Linked DNA regions of Persicimonas caeni. The main gene of each other region encodes a partner of the protein of the gene in region 2 in a complex. Links are inferred from orthologs where the notes say so. Each region holds a gene or a part of one and is shown on either strand. Other genes may lie near its edges.

Region 1 (6,924 bases), 1.4 Mb from region 2 along the record:
GTGGCCCGCCGGCTGCACCGCCGCTACGAGATCATCGGCATGGATCGACGCCCGGTCCACCACATGCCCAAGGACATCGATGTCGAAAATGTCGACATTCGTCGACGCCGCGCAGAGGACGTTTTTCGCCGCGAGCGCATCGATGCGGTGGTGCATCTGAACATCATGCACGACCCGCGCACCCGCCAAGAAGAGCACCACGCGTTCAACATCGTGGGCACCCAAAAGATCTTCCAGTTGGCCTCCGAGCACCGCGTGCCCAAGATCATTGTGCTGTCGAGCGCCAACGTGTACGGCCCCGATCCCACGAACAACCAGTTCTTGAAAGAAGATGCGCCGTTGATGGGGGGCCAAAAATTCGACGCCATTCGCGACCTGATCGCGCTGGACATGTTCTGCAACACGTTTTTCTGGCGTCACCCCGAGATCGAGACGGTCATCTTGCGCCCGGTACATATCGTGGGGCGAGTCAACAACGCGCCGAGTCGCTACCTGCGCCTGGAGCGCCCGATCACGGTGATGGGCTTCGACCCGATGATCCAGCTGATCCACGTCGAGGATGTGGTTTCGGCCGTCGAGCGCTCGCTGACGCCCGGAGTACGCGGCGTGTATAATATCGCCGGTCCGTCGCCGGTTCCCCTGTCACTGCTCTTTGACAAGATGGGCAAGACACCGCGGCCGGTGCCCGAACCGATGGCTCGCATGATGCTCAAAGCAGGCTGGTCGCTGAAGGTCAGTGACTGGCCGGTGCCCGAGCTCGACCACATCAAATACGTGTGCATGGTCGACGATTCGCTGGCGCGCCAAAAGCTTGGCTTCGCACACGAGTACTCACTCGACCGTATTCTCGACGATCTGAGCAGACCTCCCCGTCACTGACGCGTTCGCGGCTCCACGCACTTTTGCGTCGGCGTTGCGCGTGCCTTTCCACGCTCTCCAGCGAGAGTATTCGTGTGTCAAACAAATGTCGTTCGGACCTAGGTAACTTGACCTTCAAGATCGATTATGCATAAAACACATCAACTCGATTGACGACGCTCGACGCGCTCAAAGGCGCGTCGGATGTCGGATAAAAACCCAAGGCGGTGTGTCCTTTTTTCAGGTCGGGGGACCCCAAAGATGTAGACACGCCGGCGCCTGCCATCTGAGTCAGTGAGGGACCACGATGGACGTCGATCTCGACAAAGAAGTCTATACTACATTCGAAGCAGCCAAGATCTGCAACGCGAACATCACGTCGATCAAGAACTGGATCGACAAGGGGGAGCTTCGCGCGTTTCGTACACCCGGTGGCCACTACCGCATCGAGCGCAAGGTGCTCGATGATTTTCTGAATCGCCACTGCATGCCCAACCCGTTCGCCGAGCGTGAGCGCAAGCGGGTCTTCTTGGTGCACAGCAACCCGGAGCGGATCGACGAGCTGGCCCTGCAGTTTGGCCAGCAGCACGATTACGACTCCAGCGACAACGCCCAGCAGGCACTGCTGACCATCGGTCAGTGGCAGCCCGACGTGGCGATCGTCGACGACCGGCTCGACGGCATCGATCTGTCGGGGCTTTGCACGACCATTCGCGAGAACCGCGAGCTGCGCCCGGTGTGCATCATCGCGCTGCACGACCGCGACGAAGAGTATTCGGCCAAGCTGCGCGAGGCTGGGTGCGACCACGTCATTTCGCCGGTCTCCGACGAAGGCGGACTGCACGAAGCCATTCGCCGCGCGTTGCTGTAGAGCCTCGAAAACCACCCCACCCAAAAAAGACGACCCCTTAAACCTGTCATGCTTCCGAGGCATGAAAGGTCCAAGGGGCCGTGTTTTGAAACGCCCTGCAACTGGTTGTTGGGCTAATTGCTCAGGTACGCCGCGTTTTGACCGTGATGGCATCGCCGGCGACGCTGTCCTCGACGACCTCGAAGCCTGCGCGACGAAGGCGCTGGTGCAGTTCGTCGCGGCTGAACCAGTGGAACTGGGTGGGCAGCTCGGCGGCACGCTTGACCAGCCGACGCATCATGCCGTCACCCAGGATGAAGGTGCCGATGACGCAGATGCCGCCCGGCTCGAGGATGCGCGCGAAGTTGCGCAGCGCTTCGTCGATATTCTTCATCATATGAAGCGCTCCGGCGCAGTGCAGCCTGTTGTAGGCGGCACGGCGAGCGGGGATGCGCGTGGCGTCGCCACGGATCAAGAAGACCTGCTCGTCGAGGCCGTCGCGGCGAAGGTAAGTGCGCGCGGTCTCCAGCATCGGCCACGACAGGTCCATGCCCACCACCAGGCTGTCGTCGCCGGCGCCCTGCTCGTTGAGTTGCTGGGCGAAGTAACGGGTGAAGTTGCCGGTGCCCGCGGCCACGTCCAGAAGACGGGTGTTATCGTCCAGCTCGAGCATCTCCGAGCTGAGCGCGTATTCCTCGCTGAGGCTGCGGTCGCTGACCACGCCGGTCAGCTTGGGACGCATGACGTCTTCGTAGAAGCGCGCGTAGAAGCGCGACTCCATGATGCGCTGGGTGACGCTTCGGCCGCTGGGCTTGGGCGGGGCCAAGTCGGCCACGCCGTTGTGGAAGTTGTACTCGCGCCGGCAGGCGGTGCAGGTCAGCGTGGTCGCACCACGGTCGAACTCGTCGTGGCCACACGCCGGGCAGCGCAGCGTGGCGATGAACTGCTCGACGCGATCTTCGGTGCGCGCGGCCGGCTTGGCCGGAGCGCGTTTGCGGGCGGTCTCCGGCGTCGGAGGCACTTCCTCGGTGACGGTCTCTTTGGCTTTCTTCTCGACCTTCTCTTTGACCTCTTTGGCCTTTTTCTCGGCCTTCTTCTTGGTCTCGACCGCCTTCGCCTTGGCTTCTTCCTTTGCCTTGGCCTCTTTGGCCTTGGCTTCCTTTTTGGCCTCGGCCTCCTTCTCGGCCGCTTTGGCCTTGGCTTCCTTTGCCTTGGCCTCTTGCTTCTCTTTGGCCTTCTTCTCTTTGGCCTTCTTCTGGGCTTCTTTGGCCTTCTTGGCCGGCTCTTCGGCGACCTCGGCCGGCCCGGTGGCCTTCAACGCCTCACCGGCGGCCTTGTGGATCTTTTTCGAGAGCGCAGCGCCCACTCCGGAGACCTTCTCGAGCTTGCCATTCTTGGACGCCTCATAGAGCTCCTCGATGGAGCCGATGCCGAGCTCTTTGACGAAAGCTTCCGCCTTCGCCGGCCCCACATACTTCACCTGGGAGAGTTCCTCGATGGTTTGCTTGCTTGCTTTCTTGGCCATCGCACTTGCCTCTTCTAAAGATCGTTGAGCAACATCAAAATATATGGATTGGCGGCGACAAAATCGCCTCATTCGCCGAAAATTTCGAGCCCGGACGTGCTAATTAGCGGATATGACGCACTGTGTCAAACCGCCGCGCCCGCGATCCAGAGGCGGCGAGGAGGTCCATACGCACCGGTGCGACAATCTCGACACGCCCCCATAAAAGTCACGTTTTGCTCGAAAGCAGATGGAACCGCAAAGGTCGCGAAGGACGCAAAGGACGGCAAAGAAAGCTCTTGTTGACGTCCTTTACGGTGAACCACGCGTTCTGCCGTCTACGGCTTGCGGGCACGGGCGATGCGGTCGTGGCCCGAGTAGTCCTTGCGGATGTGTACGTCGACGAAGCCGGCCTCTTCGAGCAGCTCGCGCATAGCGTCGCCTTGCCGCCAGCCGTGCTCGCACACAAAGTGCCCGCCCGACGCGAGCGCGTCGAAAGCCTGAGGGATGAGCCGACGGATGACGTCGAGGCCGTCGGGGCCGGCAAAGAGAGCGCCGTCGGGCTCGTAGTCCTTGACGTCGACCATGACCTCGTCGCGCTCGTCTTCGGCCACATAAGGGGGGTTGCTCACCACGATGTCGACGGGAAGCACCTCCGGCGCGACACCCGACAGTAGGTCGCCGTGGGCGAAGTCAACGCGCTCGTCGAGTTCGAGCTTCTCGGCGTTTTGACGGGCGAGCGCCAAGGCATCCTCGGAGACATCGGTGGCGATGACGCGCAGATTCGGCCGCTCTTTGGCCATGACCAACGCGATGGCGCCGGTGCCGGTGCCCACGTCCACCAGCGTAGCCTCGTCCTCCTTCCCGACAAGTTCGAGCGCCTCCTCGATGAGGACCTCGGTCTCCGGGCGCGGGATGAGCGCGCGCTTGTCGACGTCGAGCTCGATGTCCCAGAACCCCTTGGTGCCCAACAAATACGCCACCGGCTCTCCGCTCACCCGACGCTTGATGAGCGCGCGGTAGCTCGCCAGCTCGTCGGAGCCCATCGGCCGGTCGAAATGGGTGTAGAGCTTGACCCGGTCGAAACCGAGGACGTGGGCGAGCAGCAACTCGGCATCGAGCCTGGGGCTGTCGGAGGCGTCCTTCGTCTCGAAAAAGTGGGTGGTCCACCGCAGGATCTTGAGCAGCGTCCACGGAGGACCGAGTTCTTCGGGAGGCGTGGTGGCTGGGTCTTGGGGCATGGGTCGTGAGGTCTTGGGTCGTGTTTTCGTTGCGAGGGTATGTCTCCAGACCTAGAAGGTCTGCCTCCAAAGGTCGAACTTGCTTCGGAGGCAGGGCATCTTGCCCTGACTTACTTCGCGAAAATGCCCGCGCGCACGAACAGCTTGCGCACGGCGCGCCAGAAGGCCACTTGATCGGTCATCAGGTGGTGGCCGCCAGCGTGGGGCAGAAAATCGGCGTCTTTGGCCGCTTTGGCAAGTCTCTTTCCGTGCTCGAACGGAATGACCTCGTCGCGCTCACCGTGGACGACGAGCACGGGAATGTCGAGGGACTCGACCACCGAGAGCGTCTCGAAGGGGTCGGTGATCAGGAACTCGGGCACCGGCACGCCGCGCGCCATGTCGGCGATGCGGGTAAACGTCGATTGCAGGATGAACGCCGCCGGCTTGCGCTTTCTCGCCAGCGAGGCGAGGACGCCGCCGCCCAGGGAGAAGCCGTGGTAGACGATGCGCTCCCCGTCGACCTCGGGCCGTGAGGCCAGGCGGTCGTAAAAGCGCACGAAGTCGCGAGTGATATGCTTCTGAGTGGGTGTGCCGTCGGAGCGTCCGTAGCCGCGATACTCGGGCAAGAGCACGCTCACGCCCGCCTGGCGGTACCTGCCGGCGGTGCCCACTTCCCAGCCGTCTATGAGCTCGCCGTTTCCGTGGGCAATGATGACCGCCGGGCCAGGTTTGTCGACGCTGACGCCCTTGCCGGGGAAGAACCAGGCCTCGACCTTGCCCTCTTCGTTCTGTAGCCAAATCTGCTCCCCGCCGGCCTCGGCCAGCCCTGTAGGCTTGCCGGCGGGCAGATCCGTCCCCGGAAAGATCATCTTTCGCTGCAATAAGGCGAGGAGTCCGGCGTAGATCACGTAAGCTACCACCACGAGGCGAAGGGCGCGCCACGTGTAGTGGCGCCAGGTGTGCGATGCGTCAGCGTCCGGCATGTTTTAGAACGACCAACCGATATTCAGGTTGAGCAGGGGGCCCCAGTCACTGCTCTCATCCGTGACGGAGTCGCCGGACGACTCGTTCTTGGCCTCGGCACCGATGCCGACGCGTTGGTAACCGAGCTGTCCGTCGAAGGTAAAGCCCAAGTCGGTGGCGATCTTATAGCCGATAAACGGACCGACCGCGACGCCTTCCCCAGTACCGCTGACCGTGCCGCTGGACGTCTCGATGTCGTTGCTGACGTTGACGTAGAGCACCTCGCCGCCGACCTGCAGGCCATGGTCGAAGTCACCCAGCGCGTAGTAGCGGAACTGGCCGCCGACTTCCCACACATCGTAGGTCTGCTCGCCGAGCACCCCGTCATTCTGAGTGAGCGAGCCGTAACCGCCGATGATGGCCGCGCCCCAGTTATCATCGGCCTTGAATTCGCCGGTGAGTTCGACGATGGGAAAGAGCAGATGCACCGGCGAAAACGTCACCGACATCAGCCGGGTCTGCTTTTTGGCCGAGGCCGTCGAGCCGACACCGTCGGCGAACGCCGAACCGGCGCTCAATAGCACGGCGAGCACCACGAGCACCGAGAGGATCAACTTTCTTTTCGCGAGCATGAAACGCCTCCAAAATGATCTATCTGGAAAAGACACTGTACGGGTTTAGCCAATTCAACGTCGCAGAGCAACTTTCTCACGGTTGCTAAGCAGACGTCGCGGAGGCGCGTTTCATTCAAATGGTGCGGAATTTTTTGCGAGGGCGTTTTTGTCTCACTAGGTGTCGACGGGTTGGAATGAGAAATTTCGGACGGATGTTTTTAGAGCGTCAACCTTTGGGTCTCATGCGGAGGTAAGACCATGTTTTTCGACCCACTGTATCTGATCATCATCGGCGTCGGGTTCGCGTTGAGCCTGGGCGCCCAGTTCTGGGTAAAGAATCGCGTCAACAAGTGGGCCGAGGTGGCCATCGGCCGCGGCATGACGGGTCGTGATGTGGCCCGCGCCATTTTGCAGGCCGAGGGCATCACCAACGTCGACATCGAGCAGGCCCACGGCTTCTTGTCGGATCACTACGACCCGAGCTCGCGCACGCTGCGACTGAGCTCGGACATCTTCAACGGCCGTTCGGTCACCGCCGCCGGCATCGCCGCCCACGAGGTCGGCCACGCCATCCAGCACAAGGAGGGCTACATGCCGATGACCATTCGCCAGAAGATGGTGCCGGTGGCCAATATCGGCACCAACCTTGGCGTCTGGATCATGATCATCGGCCTCGTCATCGGGCTGGCGGGCCTGGCGAAGATCGGCGTGTTTCTGTTCGCCGGATTCGTCGCCTTCACCCTGGTGACCCTGCCCGTCGAGTTCGACGCCTCCTCGCGCGCCAAGCGCGCCCTGGCCAACTACAACATCGTCGACTCGCGCGAGCTCGACGGCGTCAGCCAGGTGCTCACCGCCGCCGCAGCCACCTACGTGGCAGCCGCCGTGGCGGCAATCCTGCAGCTCCTGTACTGG
Region 2 (6,762 bases):
CCGAGCGTCACGTCCAGGTCGCCGAGATGGTCATCGAGAAGGCCAAGCGCCTCGTCGAGCACAAAAAGGATGTCGTCATCCTGCTCGACTCGATCACCCGTCTGGCCCGCGCCTACAACACCGTCGTTCCCCCGTCGGGCAAGATCCTGTCCGGTGGTGTCGACTCCAACGCGCTGCACAAGCCCAAGCGCTTCTTCGGCGCCGCGCGTAATATCGAAGAGGGCGGCAGCCTCACGATCATCGCCACCGCGCTGATCGACACCGGCAGCCGCATGGACGAAGTCATCTTCGAGGAGTTCAAAGGAACCGGTAACAGCGAGCTGCACCTCGACCGCAAGCTCATGGAAAAGCGCATCTTCCCGTGCCTCAACATCAACAAGTCGGGCACGCGTAAGGAAGAGCTCCTGATGAACGATCAGCAGCTCAACCGCGTCTGGATCTTGCGCCAGCTCCTGCACCCGCTCAACGTGGTCGACTCCATGGAGTTCCTGCTCGACAAAATGGGCAAGACCGACTCCAACGAGGAGTTCCTTAACAGCATGAGCGGCTAGGGTCTGCATTGGCGTTGCCATTGCAGGAGCGCAGCGATGCCCCCGGTCGCCTTCGCTCCCGGCACCCCGCGCGGAGCGGCGGGGTGCGTATGGTCGGCCTTTCACAAGTGGTCAGTTTTCGGACCTTCGAGTTCGAACCACTTTCGAGAGAGCAACCATGACCACCCCCGCCGCCTCGCGCGGGGGTGGCGGCGCGTAGGCGCCGGGGGGCATCTGTACTACCGGCTACCACCTACAACCAAAGCCCCTCCATGTTCGCCAAACTAGACGAAGTCCAAGGCCGCTACCGCGAGCTCAACAGCATGCTCGCCGATCCTTCTGTCGCCAGCGATCCGCAGCAGTATCAGAAGCTCGCCAAAGAGCATGCGCATCTGCAGGAGATCGTCGACGCCTACAAGCGTTTTCGCGCGGTCGAAGAGGAGCTCGAGGACAACAAGTCCCTGCTCTCCGAGGACGACCCCGAGCTCAAGGAGATGGCGCGCGCCGAGATCGCCCGCCTCGACGCCGAGCGCGAGGAGCTCGAAGAGCGGATCACGCGGCTTTTGATCCCCAAGGACCCCCTCGACGAGAAGAATATTCTCATCGAGGTCCGCGCAGGCACCGGCGGCGACGAGGCGGCGCTCTTCGCCGCAGATCTCTTCCGCATGTACGACCGCTACGCGGCCAACCAGGGCTGGAAGGTGGACATCGTCGAGGCGAGCGAGACCGACACCGGCGGCTTCCGCCAGATCGTCGCGCTCATCGAGGGCGACGACGTCTACAGCAAGCTCAAGTACGAAGGCGGCACCCACCGCGTCCAGCGCGTGCCGGAGACCGAGACCCAGGGCCGCATCCACACGTCCGCGTGCACGGTGGCGATCTTGCCCGAGGCCGAAGACGTCGAGCTCGACCTCGACATGAACGACCTCAAGATCGACACCTATCGCTCGTCGGGCCCCGGCGGCCAGTCGGTCAACACGACCGACTCGGCGATCCGCATCACCCACGAGCCCACCGGCCTGGTGGTCACCTGCCAGGACGAAAAGAGCCAGCACAAAAACAAGGCCAAGGCCCTCAAGGTCCTCAAGACTCGCCTGCTCGAGCAAAAGCGCGAGGCCCAGCACCAAGAACGCGCCGCCGAGCGCCGCGAGCAGGTCGGCAGCGGCGACCGCTCCGAGCGCATCCGCACGTATAACTTCCCTCAGTCGCGTATCACTGATCACCGCATCGGCTACACGACGCGGCGTTTGGAAGATGTACTGAATGGAGACGTCGACGAGGTGCTCGTACCGGTGCACGAGCATTTTCAGGCCGAGAAGTTAAAGGCGCTGAACGACGAATAGTGGTTGAGTGGTTCGGTGGCTAAGTGGTTTCTTGATTGGTGATGCACGGCCGTTCGAGGGTTTCCTGCGTAGAGACCTCCAGGCCAAACCGCTCCGAGCCGGAATGCCCTGCAGCCAAGAAACCACTCAACCACCGAACCACTCAACCACCGCTCAATTGAGCAGAAGCTGCTTCTTGGCGCGATCCCCACTATCCGACACCACCTCACGCGCCCACCGAACGACCAAGTCGCCCGTGCGCTCCGAGCCGCCGGCGGCTTTGTTATTTCGTACATACATCGGCTTTTCGATCGTCACCTTGATCGGGAACGTGGGCATGTCCTCTTGGTTGCCGACGAGTAGCCCGGCCGTCTGACCGGCCGACTTGTTGTGCCGAATCGCCACGTCCCGTGTGGTAAAGACGAACGGGAGCTTGAAGTCAGTGCGATTCATCAGCCCCTCCATCTCGGCGTTCGACTCCGACAGACAGAACAACCCGCCGCCCTCGCCGCCCTGGGCGACATTCTCCTCGACATAGCAACCGTCGCTGAGCACCAGGCTCGCGTTGATCGCACCTGCAGCGCCGCCTCTCCCGGCCGTCTCATTGGCCCGAAACCGCGTCTCCTTGGCCATGAACTGCCCACCCTTGAGGCTCGCCACCGCGCCGCCCACCCCGTCGTTGGCGAGGCTTTGGTTCTCGACGAACTTCGCCCCCATCACCTGCGCGACGGCCAGTCCAATAATCGCAAGCGCGCCGCCGTCGGAGCCGGCCTCGTTGGCGAAAAACTTCGAGCCCTTCGCCTTGAGCGTCGCTCGACAGCCCGTCCAGCCGGCCACAAAGACCGCCCCGCCCACGCGCGCCTGGTTTTTCTTGAAGGAGTTGCCCGAGTCACGGCTGTCGAACACGGCTTGGGCGCCGAGCAACGCCAACGCACCGCCCGAAATCTTGCCCCTGTTTTCCAAGAACTTGCAGTCGGTGAACTTGATCTTCGAGCGCACCGCCGCCAGCGCACCACCCTGGCCGGGCCCGTGGCGCCAGTCCTCGAGTTTGACGACGTCCGGGCGCACCGTCAGCCGGTCCTCGGCGGTCGCCTCGTTGCCCCGAAACCCGACCGCGTCGAGTTGCAGGGGCCCGGAGGCGTCGACCACGAAGATCGCCCCGCCGAGTGTCGACGTGTTGTCCTCGAAGCGCGTCTTCTCGATACGCAGCGTGCCACCTCGCACAAACACCGCCCCTCCACGCACCGCCTTGTTATGGCGAAATCGGCAGCCGACCACCTGCGCGGCGGTCTGTTTGGTGCCGCCGCCACAGTCGACAAAGTGCATCCCACCTTGCGTGAAGTCCTCGATCGCGCAGTGGACCACGGCCAGCCCGGTACAGTGCTCGGCGACCAAGCCCTGTTGGCGTACGCCCTCGCGGCCGACCACATGGCAGCCAAAGATCCCCTGGCGTTGGCCGTGCTCGAACTTGATCGCGAACTCGGCGTCGGCCGGAGGCAACAGCGTGACGCGGTCGGGGTGGCCCACCTCCTGCTGGGCGACCAGCCAGTCCAGATGCTGGCGAATGCTCCCCTCGGCCGGCAGGCGGTGGTTGACCAGCGAGACGTGCGTGGGCACGAAGAGCCGCTCCTGGTACACCCCCGGCGATACTCGCACCTGCACCGGCCCGCGCGTCGTGGTGAACAGCTTGCTGGCACGGTCGAGCGCGGCCTGGATGGTCTCGAAGGGCCGCTCGGGATTGCCCACCCGCGAATCCAGGTCGTCCATGGCATCACTCGCCGCCAGATTCGACGGGTCGACGTACAGGACGGGAGCGTCCTCGAGGCCCGGCGGGCAATAAAACCCGTCGATATCGGCCCCCGCCCCGCGGCCGCGCGGCCGCGCCTTCTCGGCCTCCTGGCGCACGTCCTCCTCCTCCTCCTCGAGGTAGTTGATGAGCGCGTCCAGGTCTTCTTCAGGCCCCTCCTCGCCGGGCAGGTCGATTTCGAGTTCTTGGCTGATCGTGATCGCTTCCGGGACGCCTCCACGACCACCCCCCGCACGACTCGAGGTCTCCATGCTGCGCCGGTCGCCGGTGTGCTGGCCTACCGGCGCGTCGCCGCGCGGCACGATTGGGCGGCTCTCGTTGCGCTTGGCAATCGCGCGGCTGATCAGCATCAGCAGCAGCGCCGCCACGCTCACGCCCCACCCCGCCTTTCGCTCCCCGAGCGGATGCCGCTGCCGACACACCGGCTCGGCGGCGCCGAGTCGGTCGAAAAACCCGGTCGACGCCGTCGGCATCTTGCGATTGCGCGCCTCCTGAGCCAGCGTCAACGCACTGCCGTCGTTCTGGACGGGCGCAGGCAGATCTCCGCTCTGCGCGCTCGAAATCGAGCACTCCGCCCACGGATACAACGCGTAACTCCCCGCCAAAAACGCGACTACGATCGCGAAGTGGCCCACCGACCGCCAATTGATTGAATTCATTGAGATCCCCTCATATCGCACAGCAACGCTGTACCCTATGAGTATCGTGTTCTATGGTGTTTGGGAAGATCTTTAGGGATCCTATCAAAAACCGATCATGGTCGTGACTCCGACCACATAGGCCCCCGTTGCCTCGCACGGGGGAAGGCCCCCCGGGGGCATCGTTCCTAACCAGCAATGCCATCAACCGAAGTTCAGCCATGCGCCAAATCGCCACTATCAACGTCTCCGCTCTCACCCAAAACGGCGACGCCCAAAGCTTCGACTACACCGACGCCTTCGGCCGCCCCGCCAAAGGCCTCCTGCTGCGCTGGGCCGGCGAACTCCGCGCCTTCCGCAACCTGTGCCCCCACTGGTCGATGCCCCTCGACGCCGACACCGGCGAGTTCTTCGACGCCAACAAAAGCGCCCTGTTGTGCAAGATGCACGGCGCCCGGTTCGACCCTGCCAACGGCGAATGCATCATGGGCCCCTGCGAGGGCGATCGCCTCGAGGCACTGCAGGTCGAGGTGAGCGACGACGGCAACACGGCGACGATCCGGCGCGGCCGGACGTTGTCGTTTTAGGTACGAGAAGCAATACGTAGCTTGCAGACGCCCCCCATCCGCCTCGTGCTAAACCGCGCACTCGGCACCTTCCCCACGGGGGAAGGGATGCCACTGCGAAAAGCCACGTACTTCAAATGAGCTAAGGCAACCCTTCCCCGGGGGGAAGGTGGCTCGCGCGCCGTACAGCGCGAGTCGGATGGGGGTCCCCAAAAAGCTACGTCCTTCAAGAAGATCGCAACAGAAAACCACCAACCTCCCACAAATTTCCACCCCACCCAAAACCCTCGCCATATCAACCCTTTAACCGAAACCCCCAGACCCCCAAACCCCTAAACCCCCAAGAAAACACGCAACAAAACCCGCCTCCTCGCCGAAAACCGTAATGAGGGATGTACTACATCATCCCACATCGACACAGCGAGGACGCCAATGACCACAAACGTCGCATACACCGCAGCCAAAGCCGATTTCCCGTTGATCACATCAAATCGGCCTGCTAGGTTATACATAACTTGTCAAAAATTGTTGCAGCTTTTGCGTAACAGCCGACGCGCCCCGTCGGCCCGAGCGCACCGTAACCGCTGGGGCGGTAGTACGGCAGTAGCAGTGCCCCGCAATGTTCTCTGTAAACATGAGGAGGGGGCATGACTACGCGCGACGACACACCCCGAGGGCCCCAAGGGCCCGAAAACCAGCCACCCGCCAACGAGGCATCGGCCGACGACCTCCCCCCGGAGCGCATCACCCAGATGACGCCCGAAGAGCTGGTCGAATCGTACGCCGGGCTGGTCAAGAACACCGGCCAGGAGCTCATCCAACAGCTCGACTGCCCGGTCGATCTCGAAGACCTCATCGCCTGGGGCTACCAGGGCCTGCTCGAAGCCCACCAGCGCTTCGACCCGGCGATGGAGGTCTCCTTCGCCAGCTTCGCCTTCTACCGCATCCGCGGCGCGATGTACGACGGCTTGCGCGCCACCGGCTGGGGCATGCGCGGCACCGCCATCCAACTGCAGGACGCCATCCAGCTCAACGACTACATGGAGTCGAACCTGCTCGCCCAGGCCAAACTCCCCCAAACCAAGTCGCTCGCCTCGTGCATCAAATACCTCGACGGCATGGTCGGCGACTGCGTCACAATCTGCCTGCTCCAAAACACCAAGCTCGAGCAGCTCTCACGCAGCGAAGCCGCCACCCAGGGCAACTACGTCGAACGCCGCGAGCTCATCGCCGCCCTGCAGGCCGCCATCGAGCGACTCTCCGACAACGAGCGCGACGTGCTCGTCGCCTACTACATCGAAGACTACTCGATGACCGAGATCGCCGAGAAGCTCGGCATCTCGAAGTCCTGGGTCAGCCGCATCAACGCCCGCGCCGTCCAAAAGGTCCGCCGCATCATGTTCGAGGATGGGGACCCGTGGGAGCTGTATATGATTCGGGAGTAGCTGGGAAAACGGTGGCATTGCAGGTCAGCAACGATGCCCCGGGGAGGCCTTCGCCACCCCGGGCAGCGTCACAAATCGGCAATGCCGTCATCCTGCTGCCCCAAGCTATCCATACAACTCATCCGTTGACAGCGGAGGAGGGTGTTAGTCGTGGGTAAGAGAGGCGCGGGATGCGCTCAAACGCTGCTGAGCGGCTAAGATGGCGAAGGGAAGAAAACTGACCCCGTAACCGGATTGAAGAAGACCCCAGCCACCCGCCCAAATCGTACTTACGACAACGACCGATACGATCGGAATGGCAAGGACGACAGCCGCCCCCCAAAGAAAGTGCTCGGCCCTCGCCACTCGCCGCGCCAATAGCAACGCAACGCAAGCCATGATCGTCAACACAATCCCCGAGAAAAAGGGGACCACCGAATTATAGAGACCCAGCTTCGAGGAAGTATGTAAGGGC

What was found. The genes of interacting proteins can lie anywhere in the genome.
Region 1: the proteins of prfA (region 2) and prmC are in contact, whole or in part, in a crystal structure (PDB 2B3T), measured with the Escherichia coli proteins. The link is inferred for Persicimonas caeni from one-to-one orthologs.

What each region holds. Positions count from the first base shown.
Region 1 is NZ_CP041186.1:4,895,295-4,902,218, reverse strand. Bases 2,503-5,501 are described here. They hold prmC (peptide chain release factor N(5)-glutamine methyltransferase), read right to left. Parts: upstream 4,454-5,501; coding sequence 3,551-4,453; downstream 2,503-3,550. Other genes in these bases: FIV42_RS18050 (autotransporter domain-containing protein), read right to left, coding at 5,422-5,501; FIV42_RS18055 (alpha/beta hydrolase), read right to left, coding at 4,564-5,418; FIV42_RS18065 (methyltransferase domain-containing protein), read right to left, coding at 2,503-3,233. Also shown: FIV42_RS18075 (NAD-dependent epimerase/dehydratase family protein), read left to right, coding at 1-879; FIV42_RS18070 (helix-turn-helix domain-containing protein), read left to right, coding at 1,166-1,729; more of FIV42_RS18065, read right to left, coding at 1,851-2,502; more of FIV42_RS18050, read right to left, coding at 5,502-6,030; FIV42_RS18045 (zinc metallopeptidase), read left to right, coding at 6,271-6,924. UniProt on the Escherichia coli protein: Methylates the class 1 translation termination release factors RF1/PrfA and RF2/PrfB on the glutamine residue of the universally conserved GGQ motif, i.e. on 'Gln-235' in RF1 and on 'Gln-252' in RF2.
Region 2 is NZ_CP041186.1:3,542,044-3,548,805, forward strand. What follows is about bases 1-2,837. They hold prfA (peptide chain release factor 1), read left to right. Parts: upstream 1-802; coding sequence 803-1,873; downstream 1,874-2,837. Other genes in these bases: rho (transcription termination factor Rho), read left to right, coding at 1-551; FIV42_RS13175 (right-handed parallel beta-helix repeat-containing protein), read right to left, coding at 2,027-2,837. Also shown: more of FIV42_RS13175, read right to left, coding at 2,838-4,318; FIV42_RS13180 (Rieske (2Fe-2S) protein), read left to right, coding at 4,519-4,884; FIV42_RS13185 (sigma-70 family RNA polymerase sigma factor), read left to right, coding at 5,511-6,308; FIV42_RS13190 (hypothetical protein), read right to left, coding at 6,453-6,762. UniProt on the Escherichia coli protein: Peptide chain release factor 1 directs the termination of translation in response to the peptide chain termination codons UAG and UAA.